Regions from separate parts of the Sphingomonas sp. T1 genome, predicted to be linked through region 3. Evidence: predicted binding sites of a transcription regulator. Region 3 holds the regulator's gene; each other region holds the start of a gene.
The links. The regulator LexA, encoded in region 3, represses DNA repair genes until DNA is damaged. The targets are predictions, from matches to a motif close to GTTCCNCNCTTGTTCT.

Region 1 (4,884 bases), 2.2 Mb from region 3:
AGATACTCGACGATAGCGCCGGTCTCCGCCACGACCCGGCCTCCCTCGACGTCGCGGTCCTCGATCACCGGCGACTTGCCGAGCGGATGGACCGCCTTCAGTTCCGGGGGTGCGAGCATCGTCTTTGGATCGCGCGCATAGCGCTTGATCTCATAGGACAACCCAAGTTCCTCGAGCATCCACAGGATCCGCTGCGACCGCGAGTTTTCGAGATGGTGGACGGTGATCATGGCAGGCTCCCTTGGCTGTCGCGCGCTGCGTGCGCCGTCCATATCCAGGCAGCGGCCGGAAATTCGACCGCATCCCCGGCCAGACGATCGACACAGGCGCTGGTCAGACGCGCCAGCGCCTGTTCGCGTTCCGCCCCGTGCGTGTCGCGGATCCGCGACGCTGCGGGGCCGATCCGGCTGAGATAGTCGACCGCGTCCGCCACCGGATCCGCGCCGCCCCCCGCGCGATAAGCGAATTCGACACGCTGTGGTGTCGTCGCGCGCCACCCGGCCTGCTTCAGCATCACCGCGACATAAGCCGGATCGGCAAAGGCAAAGGGCCCCGGCGCGGTCATGGCCCCCGTTGGTCCGGATGCGTCATCCGCACCCGCGACGGTTTCCACCGCCCAGCGATTGGCGGCACGCTCGGCAAAGCACGAGAAGACGAGCGCGGCGCCGGGCGCGGCGGCCGCAGCGAGCCGGGCAAAGGCGGCCACCGGATCGGCAAAAAACATGACCCCATGCCGCGAGACATAGAGATCGATCGGCGCATGCGTCTCGACGCCCGCCGCGACGTCGGCGCAGCGGAACGCGACATTCGTCAGGTGCCCCACGCGGTGGTTCGCCACTGCGATCAGCGTCGGGGAGAGGTCGATGCCCATCACCTGCCCGTCCGGCAGCGCCTCCGCGCTGGCCAGCGACGTGGCGCCGGCGCCGCAACCGATATCGACGATCGTGCGAGTCTGCGGTCCTGCCGCCGCAAGAATCGCGGCGTTCAGTACGGGTGCGAGCCCCTCGAAGCTGCGGTCGGTACGGCGCCATTCGGTGGCCCAGATGTCGCCGACGCGTCCGGTCCAGTCTCGATCACTGGTCATGATCCGCCGTATCGCATGGTCGAACTCCCGTCTGAGCGCACAAGATCAGCTCTTGTGGCGCGTTTGACGCAAGTCGTGAAGCATATGCCCGCTAGGGCTCACTGGATTTCCGGACGATCGCCCAACACGCGTCCCGCTGCGGCCCATCAGCTCAACCAGGCGAGACGAAACTCGCCCGACCCATCAGCCCTGGACGCTGCCTCGCCCTGTCACAGGACGCGGAGCCCTTCCCTGCGAGGAAAAGGGCTCCGCCCCTTACTCAGGCGTCGTCTTCGGCGTCGGGACCGACCATCATTTCCTCGGCAACCTTGTCGGTGCGCGCGCGGATCTGCTTTTCGAGACGATCGGCGGTCTCGGGATTGTCCTTGAGGAAGGTCTTCGAATTCTCGCGACCCTGACCGAGCCGTACGCTGTCATAGCTGAACCACGCACCCGATTTCTCGACGAGCCCGGCCTTCACGCCGAGATCGAGGATCTCGCCGAGCTTGGAGACGCCCTGCCCGTACATGATGTCGAATTCGACCTGCTTGAACGGCGGCGCAACCTTGTTCTTGACGACCTTCACGCGCGTCTGGTTGCCGGTGACCTCGTCGCCCGCCTTGACCGCACCGATGCGGCGAATGTCGAGACGGACCGAAGCGTAGAACTTCAGCGCGTTGCCACCCGTCGTCGTCTCCGGGTTGCCGTACATGACGCCGATCTTCATGCGGAGCTGGTTGATGAAGATCACCATGCAACGCGACCGGCTGATCGAACCGGTCAGCTTGCGAAGGCTCTGCGACATCAGGCGCGCCTGAAGCCCGACATGGCTGTCGCCCATCTCGCCCTCGATTTCAGCGCGCGGCACGAGGGCTGCGACCGAATCGACAACGAGCACGTCGATCGCGTTCGAGCGGACCAGCGTGTCGACGATCTCGAGCGCCTGCTCACCAGTGTCGGGCTGCGACACGATCAGCTCGTCGATGTTGACGCCGAGCTTCTTGGCATAGACCGGGTCGAGTGCGTGCTCGGCGTCGACGAATGCCGCGGTGCCGCCATTCTTCTGCGCTTCGGCAATGACGTGGAGCGCGAGTGTGGTCTTGCCCGAGCTTTCCGGGCCGTAGATCTCGATCACGCGGCCGCGCGGCAGGCCACCGACGCCGAGCGCGATGTCGAGCCCGAGCGAGCCGGTCGAGATTACCTCGACCTGCATCGTCTCCTTCGAGCCCAGACGCATCGCCGAGCCCTTGCCGAACGCGCGATCGATCTGCGCGAGTGCGGCATCGAGCGCCTTTTGCCGGTCGTTGGTTGCTGTTGCCATGCCGGTGTCGATCACTTTCAGATTAGCGGCCATCGAGAAGCTCCCATCGCTAAAGCAAGCGCGCGTGCCATTCAACGCGTCAAACGCCATGTATTGCTTTTGTTCTCACGGAACAAGTGCGGAACATCGGGGAATGTGAAAAAGGGCGGCCGCCTTTCGGTGACCGCCCTCCCATCATTGGTCCGCTTCGGCGTCTTGGGAGAAACCTTGGGCCGGTCGGCGAACCATGGCGCCGATCCGGTAGTGGACAGCCCGATTTGACGCCTCCGACCGGTGTGATGCAATCGATTTTACAGCGTCCGGCGTCCCAAAGCCGAACAGTTTCAACGTGGCATTGAACCCGCGTTCAGCGCAGCCTGCATGCCAGCGTCCACCAGCCTCGCGCAGCCGCATCCGCCGCCGCGGAATCGCGGGCCGCGATGCTGTCGAACAGCGCAAAGCAGGTCGCTCCCGATCCCGACATGCGCGCGAGCAGCACGCCCGGCGCCGCATCCAGCAACGCGCGGACGCGGGCAATCTCCGGCGCGATCGCGCAGGCCGGCGCCTCGAGGTCGTTCCGCCCGGCGATCGCGCGTTCGAGCAGCGGCCCCTCGCCGATCGGCCCGTGGTCGATCCCATCCCACGCGCCGAATACCGCCGCGGTCGACACCGCCACCCCCGGGTTGACGCACAGCAACGGCGTTCCCGCCAGCCCGTCGACCGCGACGAGCATGTCGCCGCGCCCGGTCCCGAACGTCGTCCGGTTGACGAGGCAGGCAGGCACGTCCGCACCCAGTCGGGCGGCAATGCCGTGGAGAGCCGGATCCTGCACCGCGACGCCGTGCAACCGCGCCAGCGCGCGCAGCGTCGCCGCGGCATCGGCGGAGCCGCCACCGATCCCCGATGCGATCGGCAGTCGCTTGTCGAGCGTGATCGCGTGGTGCGCGGCGATCCCGAACGTCGCGACGAACGCGTCCGCCGCGGCCGTCACGAGGTTCCCATCCCATGGCGCAGCGTCGGTGCCCCCCGCCGCCGGGCGCAATGCCGCGGCGAACGGCCCGATGATGGCAAAGCTGTCCACGTCCGCCGTGCGCACCGTGACGACGTCGCCATGCTCGGCAAAGGCAAACAGCGTCTCAAGCTCGTGATAGCCGTCCGCGCGGCGGTGACGCACATGCAGCGCGAGATTGATCTTGGCTGGTGCGGTTTCGGTCGTCGTCGGCATCGGGGTCTCGGGATCAGGGGTCAACGGCGCGCAGCGATCGGCAGGCCGGTGTCGATCTTCGCGGCGATGCGCGCGCGCTCCTCGGCATCGCCGGTGACGATCGCGGCCTGCCACGCATAGCGCGCCTCGTAGCGTCGGCCCATGCTCCAATAGGCATCACCGAGATGATCGCCGATTTCGGCATTGGTCGGCTCCGCCTGCGCGGCACGCTCGAGCAGTGGCAGCGCGCGCCGCGTATCGCCGGCGCGGTGATAGGCCCAACCAAGCGAGTCGGTGACGGACGGATTGGCGGGATCGAGCCGGCTTGCCCGCTCGAGCAGGCGGATCGAGCCCGCGATGTCGTCGCCATGCTCGACCTGCGCGAATCCCAGATAATTCAGCGCGAGCGGTTGCGTCGGGGCGAGGGCAACCGCCTTGCGGAGCGCGATGCGCGCCTCGGGCCAGCGCCCCGCCTGATCGAGCGCCCCGCCATATTGCAGCCACGCCCCCCATCTGCCGCGCGCGGCCCCTGGTGTACCATGATCCGCCGCCAGAACCCGTCCATACCACTGCGCCGCCGCCGCCGCATCGCCGGTCGTCAGCAACAGGTCGGCGTAACGCTGCCAGTCGCCGGCGATCGCCTCCTGCCGCTCGGCGCGCGTCCTCGCGATGGCCAGCGCCGCCTCGCCACGGCCGGCAACCGACAGGATTTCAAGACGCTTGGCGATCGCCGCCTCTGCGGACGGCGACGTGCCATCGACCCTGTCGAGCACCGCCAGCGCGCGGTCGACCCGGTCGTTATGCGCAAGCGCGTCGGCAAGGACGATTCGCGCGGGGGTATAATCGGGATCGGCCTCCACCGCAGCCTGGGCGAGCGCGATTGCCAGCGGCGACGGCGCCCCTGCGATAAGGCCCCCCGCCAAACCCGCGAGTGTCTGTGCGACGGCAAGGCCGAGTGGCTGGCGCGCGGGGGCGGCGGCGATGCGCTTACGCGTCTCGGCAGCGAAGCGGCGCGCGACCGGATCCTCGCCCGCGGTCGCCAGCGCCGCGCCCGGGTCACGATGCTCGGCACGCGCCACCCACGCGTTCAGCGATGGTGCGAGCACCACCAGCGGGCCCTTGCCGAGCGTGGCGATCGCCGTCCGGGTCGCCCGGGTGTCGCCCTTGCGCGCGGCGGCGGCGAGCGGGAACAGTGCGGCGTCCGCGGGCGCGACTCCGGCTCTCGCCAGCACCCCCGCCGCGCGCGCGACCAGCGGCATGTCACCCGCCTCGATTCCCTCCCGGTAGGCGCGGATCGCGATCACCGGATCGTCGGGC
Region 2 (4,884 bases), on a different contig from region 3:
TCGGAGTGGGCGACGGCTCGCTCCGGCACATGACTTTCGACCGGGGCGATGCGGAAGACCGAGCGTACACCAATGCGGCCGGCAATGACGTCGACCAGCCGCGACGGATCGCGCACCAGCGTTTCGCCTGCCAGGACGGCACCGAGATCGACGGCGTCGAGTGGCTCGGTATGCGGGGCAACAAGCATGAATTGCTCGATGCCCATGCCTGGATCGATGCGCTCGATGCGCAGCTTCAGAAGCCGCAGCAGATGCGAGACCTCGCGCGTCGGCCGAGAGGTGCCGACTGCCACGAGCTGCTCGGTGCCGTCGACGCGCAAGCATGTCAGGCGAAGAGACCGAGCACCTAGCCCTTTCGCCTGCAGGACGACGGCGAGATCGCGCAGCAGGTCGCCCATGACCTGCTCGATCGCCTCGGCGGTCCCGATCGGCTCTAGTAGCCGGCGCTCGGCTGCGGGCACCTCCGGGTCGTCACGTGGCGTGATCGGCTCTGGGACGCCGCCTAGTGCCTGATCGAGCCGGGTGATTGCGGGCAGGCCAAGACGACGCGCTAACGGCCCGCGCGCGACCGGCAGCAGATCTGCGATCCGGTCGAAGCCGAACTTACGCGCTGCGGCCAGCGCCGTGGGTGCGAGCCGCAATGCTGCGAGCGGCAGCGGAGCAAGTGCGTCCGCTGTCCCGTGAGGTCCGACGCGGATGAGGTCACCCTTGCCGAAGCGAGCCAGCGCATGGGCAGCGCCAGGGGTGTCTGCGACGGCAACGCGCGCGGTGAAGCCTGCACGACGGCAGAAGGCAACCAGACGCCGGCAGAACCGCTCCTCACCGCCGTGGAGGTGGTCGCAGCCGGCGAGATCGATCCAGAGGCCGTCTGGCGGCGTCACGGCCGCGATCGGGGACCAGCGCCTGACCGCCAACAACGCCAGCCTGTCGAGCAGCGCCGCGTCAGCGTCAGGTTCTGCCGGACGGAAGTCGAGATCCGACACCAGCGCACGTGCATGGGTCGCCGCCATGCCGGGGTGGATGCCGAGTGCCTGCGCGCCGGTGCAGGCGGCGACTACCTCCTCCCGCCTACCGACCTTTCCGACGAGCGCGACCGGCGCGTGTTGGACCGGAGCTGCGGCAGGCGCGATAACCCGCGGAGCGAGCGTCGGGGCCTTGTACGGGTGGCTTGCCGCTTCGGATCTCCTGCCAAGCTCACGCATGGGCGGCTGGGCGTGGACCGGCAGTGACGCGATCTGAGCCTCGACTTCTTCGCGCGACTGCGCGCTGGATCGCGCCCACTTGGCACCAGGTCGCCAACCGCCGCCCCGCGGCACCGAACAGGCACCCGGGTCGTCGTCTATCGGCAGTTGCAAAGAGGGCCGCTCAGGCGGCCGCATAGCGGGCTGTTCCAGCCGTCTCAGCCGCTCGATGGCCAAGTTCGGCAGGAACAGCGAGACGACCCGTCTCATCGCTGCCCTCCACAATCAGGGAGAAGGATGCACCACCGCGCTGGCGTGCGAGTTCAACCGACCACCGCGCTCTTCCCACACCCGCGACGTCCAAGCGCGCCGAAGGCGCGGAGCCGATCCGCCAGCGCGTCCAGGCAGCGGAAGGCTCGGAAAACGGATCCTGGTCACGGCCGCGGCGACGGCGGAGAAGTAGCACCGGCATGTCGGCTTCTGCTGCCACCAGCTGCAAGCGACGCGTTGCGACCATCGCTACCTTGCTCGCTTCTGCAATGATGGCCGAAGGTGTGCCGTCTCGGACCGCATCCTCGATCACGGCCAGTAGCGCGGCATCGTCCTGCGACTGAGCGTAGATGACGTTGGCAGAGGCGAGGCCGGCTTGCTCCAAGGCGGGAGCGTACAGGTCGGCCCTGCAGCTCGCCCATAGAACGGGACCTCCGGTGTTCGCAGCCTCGCGGGCGGCGATCCCGGCAAGGAACAGCGTCGTTGCCGCATCGTCGACCAGCGCCGCACTCTGCGCGGTTGCCTCGTGAAGCGCACCGGCGCGCAATCCCCCTGCTCCGAGCCTGCTGTCGATCTCGTCGACGCCGAATGGCAGCACCCGGTACTCCGTCACTGGCGTGGCGATCGTCCGCAGGTGCGCTATGCTGGGCGCGAAGGAATCGAGGGCGGCGGACATCATGTTCTAAGACTCTACTCGTTCCCTTTATGTTCCGTTACCGGGCTTCATCGGTCAAGCTCGCATTCAATCGGTTCATCGATTCAGGCGGAACGGCTGCGCAACGGACCGCAAACAAAGCGGAAAAAGCGCTTCCGTTCTGGGCGCGCCTGACTCATAGAATCGCTATGCCGATCCGCCCTGAGAACCGCTGGCTCTATCCGATCGACTGGCAACAGATCTCGCGATCGGTTCGTTTCGAGCGTGCCGGCGCGCGCTGCGAGCGGTGTGCTCGTCCGCATCTCCGCCGTGTGGCCCATCTCGGCGACGGGCGGTGGTGGGATGCGGAATCGAGGTGTTGGCGCTCGGATCGAGGCAAGCGCATTGCGATCAAAGGGGGCTTCGTCCTCGCCTCTGTACGGATGACCTTCGTAGTCCTGGCATGTGCCCATCTCGACCACGACCCAGGCAACAACGCTCCTGCCAACCTCAAGGCGCTATGTCAGCGGTGCCACATGCTCCACGACGCGGCCGAGCATCGTTGGCAGCGCTGGTGGAACCTCTTTCGTGTTCGCGCCGTCCGCGACTTGTACGAAGATCCGCGCGTCACACGCGAACGGATCGCGCGGGTTCAGTAATCCAGCTCCCGTATTTTCATCTGCTCGGCAGCAAGATCTGCGACAGGTCCCAGCCCGCCGGTCAGGTTGAACACCTTGATCACGTCATGGTCGGCCAGCCTCTCGACCATCAAGCGGACGGCTGCGGCATTCGCCTCGTCCAGCACGGTCGTTGTATCATCGCTCGCGATGGCTAAGGTCTCACCGTTTTAATCAACGGAGAAGATCTAGCATGAACATTGGTGAATTGGCCAAAGGCGTTGCGGGTGCGACCGGCTCGAGCGAGGCGGATGCGAAGAAGGCAATCAATGCTGTTTTCGATCAGATTGCAGACGCTGCGGTGAAGGGTGAGGAAGTCTCGATCAACGGCTTCGGGAAGTTTACGGTGAAGGACCGGCCGGAACGTCAGGGCCGAAACCCATCGAACGGGGAGGCGATCACAATCGCAGCCTCCAAGAAGGTCACCTTCACAGCTGCGAAGGGCTTCAAGGACAAGCTCTGAGGTAAGCGCGCTGGCGACCAGTCTGCCGGCGCCGGATGGGAGGCGCGGATGTGCAATCGGTATCGGCTGACGGCGAAGCAGGCCGAGGTGGCTGCGACGTTCGGCATCCGCCCGCCCTATGAGCCGGACGAGACGTTTCCGGCCGGCGACGTCTTTCCGACTGGTAAGAAGACGCCGTTCTACGGAGCAGTGGTGGTCCAGGACGGCGCCGATCGGAAGATTGAGCGCATGGAATGGGGCGTCCCTACCCAGGTGCCGAGCAAGCGGGATCCGGCCGCCAAGCTGACGAAATACGTCACGAACGTGCGGAATCTCAGCTCAAGCTTCTGGCGGTCCATGCTGACGACGCCGGCACGGCGCTGCCTGGTGCCGGTGACTGCCTTTTCGGAGTACGGAGTGGCCCCGGGCGAGGACGGGAAAAAGCCGCTTCACTGGTTCGAAGTTCCTAGCCGGCCGATCTTCGCCTTCGCCGGCATCTGGCGGCCGACCGAGCGTGGCAACGCTTATGGCTTCCTGACCACCGAGCCGAACGCTGTCGTGGCTCCCATTCACCCGAAGGCGATGCCCGTGATCCTGCACGACGAGGACTACGATCGGTGGCTCTCGGCGCCTTGGGATGAGCTGAAGGATGCCGTGGCGCCCTACCCCTCCCAGCTGATGCGCGTCGAATGACCACCCTCAGCAGCGACGCGATCGAGGTGATCAACCGCAACGCGCTCGTGGAGCCCAGGAAAGGCGCTCTTCGATTATAGGCGGGCGCGGGCGCGATGATGGATCCTTGCGAGCCCCATCGCGAAGTCGGCGATGACAAATGAGAACTGGTCGGCGACGTCTCGCTCGTCGTCACATTCCGGGGCGAGTGTCGCGGCAGCGAGGACGAGGTGAGCTGCGGCGATCGGTGACCTGTCCATGAGATCGTATGCTTGCGCTCTGAAAGCAGCGGCAATGCTTTCTGATGATTGGTCGTCGGCAATCTGTGTCGGTATTTCGGGCGAAGGCATGGGACGGCACCCTTCCGGTCACTGCATGAGGATGACTGTCGCCCGCTGGCGGGGCTCGATCGGGCGTGCCTGTCGAGCGACGTCGGCGGATTTGGTGGAAACGATGTGCCGGCATCCGGAAACATCTTTCCAGCCGAGGCTCGCCGCAACAGGTCGATAGCTCCGCGGATGGACGCGGTCGGTCGACGGCTGAAACGACAGCGGCACGATCTGATCCCCGAATGTGGTGGCAACCCTCGCGACCACGCGCGCCGCAGTCGTGTTGTATGGCAACAGCCAGGTCACGCGCGCAGCCGTGACGCGCTGACGCACAAAGACGAGATTGCGCGTCAGCGAGGGGTTTGTCGGATCGTTCGAGCCGATCGCGAGCAGGGCGCGCGCGACCGGAGGACTGCCCTTCCACGTTTTCGCCACCTCGGCCGAGCTAGCGCCTACGCGGGCGTGGATCTCGCACCGGACCCCCTGAGCCGCCAGAGCCGAAGCCGTGCCGACGCCGGTGCTGTCACCCACGATGAGACACAGGGCGATCATTGCGCGCCCGTGAAGGCTGTGATGCCGATTAGTGCGATCAAGCAGCCCGCGAGGCCGAAAAGGATCGTACCGGCGCCGATCGCGCGGGCTATGCCGCCTCTGCGGACACGACCGAATATCCGGCTCA
Region 3 (4,884 bases):
CTCATAACCTGGATGCCGGTCGGGCTTGGCGGCGGCATCGCGCTGTGGTTCGTGCTGCCCGATCCCGTGGCATGGGGCACCGCGATCCTGGTGCTGGTCGCTGGCGGTTTGGCCGGACTTGCGGTGGGGCGCGGCGGGCGTGCAGCGCGGATGCTCGCGATCGGCGCGATTGCGGCGGCGCTCGGCATCGGGCTGATCTGGGTGCGATCGGACCGCGTGGCGGCACCGGTGCTCGCGGGGCCGACATTCGTGCAGCTGTCGGCGCGGGTCGAGACGATCGAACCGCTCCTCGCGCGTCGACTGGTGCGGTTGACGGTGCGGCCCGTCAGGCCGGGGCAGGACGCCGATGGCGCGCCGGTTGCGTTGCCAGGCCGCGTCCGCATCAACCTGGCAGAGGCGGATGCGCCAGCGGCGCTCGCAATCGGCGCGACGATAAAGCTTCGCGCGCGACTCATGCCGCCGCCCTTGCCCGCGGTGCCCGGCGCCTATGACTTTGCGCGCGTCGCCTGGTTTGGCGCGATCGGCGCGACGGGGCGGGGCTTTTCGCCTGTGGTGGTAGCAGAGCCGGGCCGCGGCGGCGCTGGAGTCCGGGTGGCGCTGTCGCGGCATATCGTCGCGCAGCTTGACGGGAGCGCGGGCGGGATCGCGGCGGCGCTGGCGACCGGCGACGTCGGCGCGATCAGCGACGCGGATGCGGAGGCGATGCGCCGCGCCGGGCTGGCGCATCTCCTTTCGGTAAGCGGCCTCCACATCACCGCGGCGGTCGCCGCGACGATGCTGATCGTGATGCGGCTGCTGGCGCTCAGCCCATGGCTCGCGCTGCACACGCGACTGCCATTGATCGCCGCGCTTGCCGGTGCCGCAGCGGCGATCGGCTACACCGTGCTGACGGGCAGCCAGGTGCCGACGATCCGCTCCTGCGTCGCGGCGTTGCTGGTGCTGGTCGCGCTGGCGATGGGGCGCGAGGCGATGACGTTGCGGCTCGTCGCGACGGGAGCGATCGCGGTGATGCTCGCGCTGCCTGAATCGCTCGCCGGGCCGAGCTTCCAATTGTCGTTCGCCGCGATCACCGCGATCATCGCGCTGCACGAGCATCCCGTCGTCCGTGCCACGTTCACGCCGCATGACGAGGGCCGCGGCAGGACGCCTGTTGCGCGGCGCCGTGTCGCTGCTGCTGACCGGGCTCGTCGTCGAGGCGGCGCTGATGCCGATCGCGGTCTATCATTTCCACAAGGCCGGGGTGTACGGCGCGGTGGCCAATATCGTCGCGATCCCGCTGACCACGTTCGTCGTGATGCCGTTCGAGGCGCTGGCGCTGCTGCTCGACACGATTGGGCTCGGCGCACCCGCCTGGTGGCTGGTGCAGCATGCGCTCGACGCGTTGCTGTGGCTTGCGCGTGCGGTCGCCCACGCACCGGGCGCAGTCCGCGCGTTGCCTGCGGTTCCCGACGGGGCGTTTGCCTTGATGGTCGGCGGCGGTGTGTGGATCGCGCTGTGGCGGACGCGGTGGCGACGGATCGGGATCCTGCCCTTGGCGGTCGGCGCGGCGTGGGCGCTGACGACGCCGTCACCCGATATCCTTGTAACGGGCGATGGGCGTCACGTCGCGGTCCGGACCGCCGCCGGGCTCGCGCTGCTCCGCGATCGGGCGGGGGACTATGTCCGCGATACGCTGGCGGAGAATGGCGGGGTCGATGGTGAGCCGCTGCTTCTCGCGGATCAGCCCGATGCGCGGCGCAGCCGCGACCTGTGCCTGACCGATGTCGTAGCCCGCGGCCGGGCTTGGCGCGTGCTGGCGACGCGCAGCGTTTACCGGGTGCCGATTGCGCAGATGGTTGCCGCATGCCGGCGCGCGGACATCGTCATCAGCGAGCGCGGGCTGCCGCGCGGTTGTACGCCGCGATGGCTGAAGCTCGACCGGTCGATGCTCGCGCGGACCGGGGGGATCGCGTTGACGTTGACCACGGGGCGGATGGTGACGGTGCTCAATCCGGGGGACCGGCACCCGTGGCGCGATCCACCGACGCTGGCGCGGCCAATGCGACGGTTCGGGGCGGCGGGCGATCAGCATGGGCTGGCCGGGGGGGCGGCGTCGGTCCGGTTTCGGGTGCCGGCTCGGGGGTGGTCAGAGCGATAGGTCGCGACTGGGTATGTCGGGTCATGATCCTGCGAAGGTGGGGCCTCCGATTGGGAGGGCCGCAATTCCGAAACGCGGACGATGGTGCCTGGGGCCGTTGGTCACGAACGCCACTGCCGGTTGCGTGGCGGTGATGACCGCCAGCGCCCCCAGCATTCGTCAGTCGTAGCGGCGCAGGATACCCGACAGCTTGCCCTGAACCCGGACCTGAGCGGGCGCATAACGCTGCGGGTCATAGGCGCGGTTGGCCGGGTCGAGCCGGACCATCGCGCCCTCGCGGCGGAAATATTTCAACGTCGCTTCGCTGTCCTCGATCAGCGCGACGACGATCTCGCCGTCGCGGGCGATCTCGGTACGGCGGATCAGCGCATAATCGCCATCGAGGATGCCGGCTTCGACCATCGAGTCCCCCGAAACCTCCAGCGCATAATGCTCGCCAGTGCCAAGCAAAGCGGCCGGGACGGCAAGCATCGAGCTGCCCTCGAAGGCTTCGATCGGGACGCCGGCGGCGATCCGGCCGTGCAGCGGGATCTCGACGACGTCGTTCGCCGCGATGCGGGCGGGCGACGCGGGCGTGGCGCTGGCCGTGTTCGGCGCAGATACGGTGTCGGCCGATGCCGCCACCTTCGGCCCCGACTTCGCCGCCGTCTGCCCTGTTGCCGCCTCGGGACGCTCGGGCATCCTCAGCACTTCGAGCGCGCGCGCCCGGTTGGGCAGGCGCCGGATGAAGTTGCGCTCCTCAAGCGCGCTGATCAGACGGTGCACGCCCGATTTCGATTTCAGGTCGAGCGCGTCCTTCATCTCCTCGAACGAGGGCGACACGCCCGTCTCGGCGAGGCGGTCATTGATGAAGCAGACAAGCTCGTGCTGCTTGCGCGTGAGCATAACGGTTCTCCGTCCGGAACAGACGAGGAACTTCTATGGAACACTTGCAGCTTCGTCAAGCGGTGACGTCACGCGATGACGAGGATTTCCGCCGAGTCGCCCGCCCTTGCCGCCGGCGCGTCGCCATCGCGGATGATCAGGCAGGACGAGCGGGCGAGCGTCAGCAGCATCGAGCTGTCCTGGATGGTCGAGGCATAGGCGCGGCCGTCGCGCAGTTCGGCGCGCATATAGTCGGTCCGCGACTGGTTGGGCGGAAGATCCTCGCCGAGCAGCGCATGCGTCGTCTGCGGCAGGGGATCGCGCGCGCCGAGCATGTGCGCGACGACGGGGCGGACGAACAGGATCGCGGTGACGAAGGCGGAGACGGGATTGCCCGGCAGGCCGAGCAGCATCGTCCTGCCAAGCGTGCCCGCCATCATCGGCTTGCCCGGGCGCAGCGCGATCCGCCAGAAGTCGATGCTGCCGCCCGCTGCCTCGATCGCGGGGCGGACGAGGTCGTGATCACCGACCGACGCCCCCCCGGTGGTCACGAGCAGATCGGCATCGACCCCGGCAAAGGCGTCACGCAGCGTGTCGAGCCGGTCGGGGAGGATTCCGAGATCGATAATGTCGACGGGCAGGTCGGCGAGCATCGCGGCGAGCATGATGCCGTTTGATTCCGGCAGCGGGACGGGGTCGCTGGTCGAGCCGGGCGGGACGAGTTCGTCCCCCGTCGCGGCGACGGCGACGCGCAGCCGGCGGCCAACCGACAAGGCGCCGTGCCCGCCGGTCGCAGCGACCGCGATGCGGGCGGGCGTCAGCCGGTCGCCGGCCGCGATCAGCCGCGTGCCGGTCGCGAAGTCGAGCCCCTTGCGGCGTGTGTTGCGTCCCTCGAAGGCGGGGCCTTCGCCGTCGAGCATCAGCCCGTCGCCGTCGCGCGCCGCCTCCTCCTGGACGAGCACAGTGTCGGCGCCCGCCGGCATCGCCGCGCCAGTGAAAATCCGCGTAGCCTGTCCCGCGCTGACCAAGCGGGCGAAGGGGCGGCCGGCGGCGCTTTCGCCGATGACCGTCCACGGCCCGGGCAGATCGGCGTAGCGGATCGCATAGCCGTCCATCGCCGAGAGGTCGGTCGCGGGCTGGGTGCGGCGGGCGAGAATGTCCTCCGCCGCCCAGCGACCCATCGCGGAGCGCAGCGGCACGGTTTCGGCCGGCACGCGCGATGCCATGGCGAAGAGGCGGGACTGGGCTTCGGCGACGGGGACGAGAGGGCGCATGCGGGCTCCGTTCAGCGGGGCGATGAAGGTCTGCGCTGCTCGCACGAATGCCGCGGGGCGGAAAGCGGGCAACGCCGCGACCGGCAGGACACCGGTCGGTTACGCGATCAACGTACGAGGTACGGCAGACGTTGCGGTGAGATGGGACGACATGTCCGGCGTTGCGCCGCACGCAAATCCTGTCGTCAGCGCGGGCAAAACGCGCTAGCCCTGTGGCGCAGGTCCGACGCAAGCCGGATCCGCACAGATCGCGTCGGTGCCCTTCGGGGCTTGAATGGGAATGCGGTGCGGGGTTCGCCCCAAGACCGCAGCTGTCCCTGCAACTGTAAGCGGCGAGCGACACGCACGCGCCCCCTGCGACGGGGGCAGCCACTGGGCCGATGGCCTGGGAAGGTGTGCGTCGAGCCTTGACCCGCGAGCCAGGAGACCTGCCGGCGTCTGGTCGCTCTTGTCCCGGTCCAGGGGGTGGCCGAGGCACGGTGAACGCCGTCTGAGCGACGACCATGCGGCGGGGGCCGCATCGGCGACGCATGCCGGCCGCTCATGGCGTCCGGTCGGCGCGCGTCCCGGTCGTTCGCGGCAGGCCCCCGTCCTCGTCGGACGCCGGGG

Region 1: recA (recombinase RecA) is a predicted target of LexA. The motif match lies at 2,494-2,509, and genes of this name have one in related genera.
Region 2: GV027_RS19375 (ImuA family protein) is a predicted target of LexA. The motif match lies at 2,148-2,163, and genes of this name have one in related genera.

Annotation. Positions count from the first base shown of each region.
Region 1 is NZ_LR733875.1:1,194,829-1,199,712, forward strand. Features, by position in the region: gene GV027_RS05320 (glutathione S-transferase family protein) at 1-230, opposite strand, end outside; gene GV027_RS05325 (class I SAM-dependent methyltransferase) at 227-1,084, opposite strand; gene recA (recombinase RecA) at 1,344-2,417, opposite strand; gene GV027_RS05335 (4-(cytidine 5'-diphospho)-2-C-methyl-D-erythritol kinase) at 2,731-3,588, opposite strand; gene GV027_RS05340 (tetratricopeptide repeat protein) at 3,609-4,884, opposite strand, start outside.
Region 2 is NZ_LR733895.1:25,458-30,341, forward strand. Features, by position in the region: gene GV027_RS19370 (Y-family DNA polymerase) at 1-1,451, opposite strand, end outside; gene GV027_RS19375 (ImuA family protein) at 1,366-2,127, opposite strand; gene GV027_RS19380 (hypothetical protein) at 2,295-2,744, shown strand; gene GV027_RS19385 (hypothetical protein) at 2,738-2,890, opposite strand; gene GV027_RS19390 (HU family DNA-binding protein) at 2,956-3,225, shown strand; gene GV027_RS19395 (SOS response-associated peptidase) at 3,274-3,897, shown strand; gene GV027_RS19400 (hypothetical protein) at 3,972-4,226, opposite strand; gene GV027_RS19405 (hypothetical protein) at 4,245-4,757, opposite strand; gene GV027_RS19410 (hypothetical protein) at 4,754-4,884, opposite strand, start outside.
Region 3 is NZ_LR733875.1:3,400,563-3,405,446, forward strand. Features, by position in the region: partial or broken gene GV027_RS21815 (ComEC/Rec2 family competence protein) at 13-1,035, shown strand; gene GV027_RS21820 (ComEC/Rec2 family competence protein) at 1,124-2,137, shown strand; gene lexA (transcriptional repressor LexA) at 2,297-3,022, opposite strand; gene GV027_RS15535 (molybdopterin molybdotransferase MoeA) at 3,091-4,275, opposite strand; cobalamin riboswitch at 4,513-4,725, shown strand.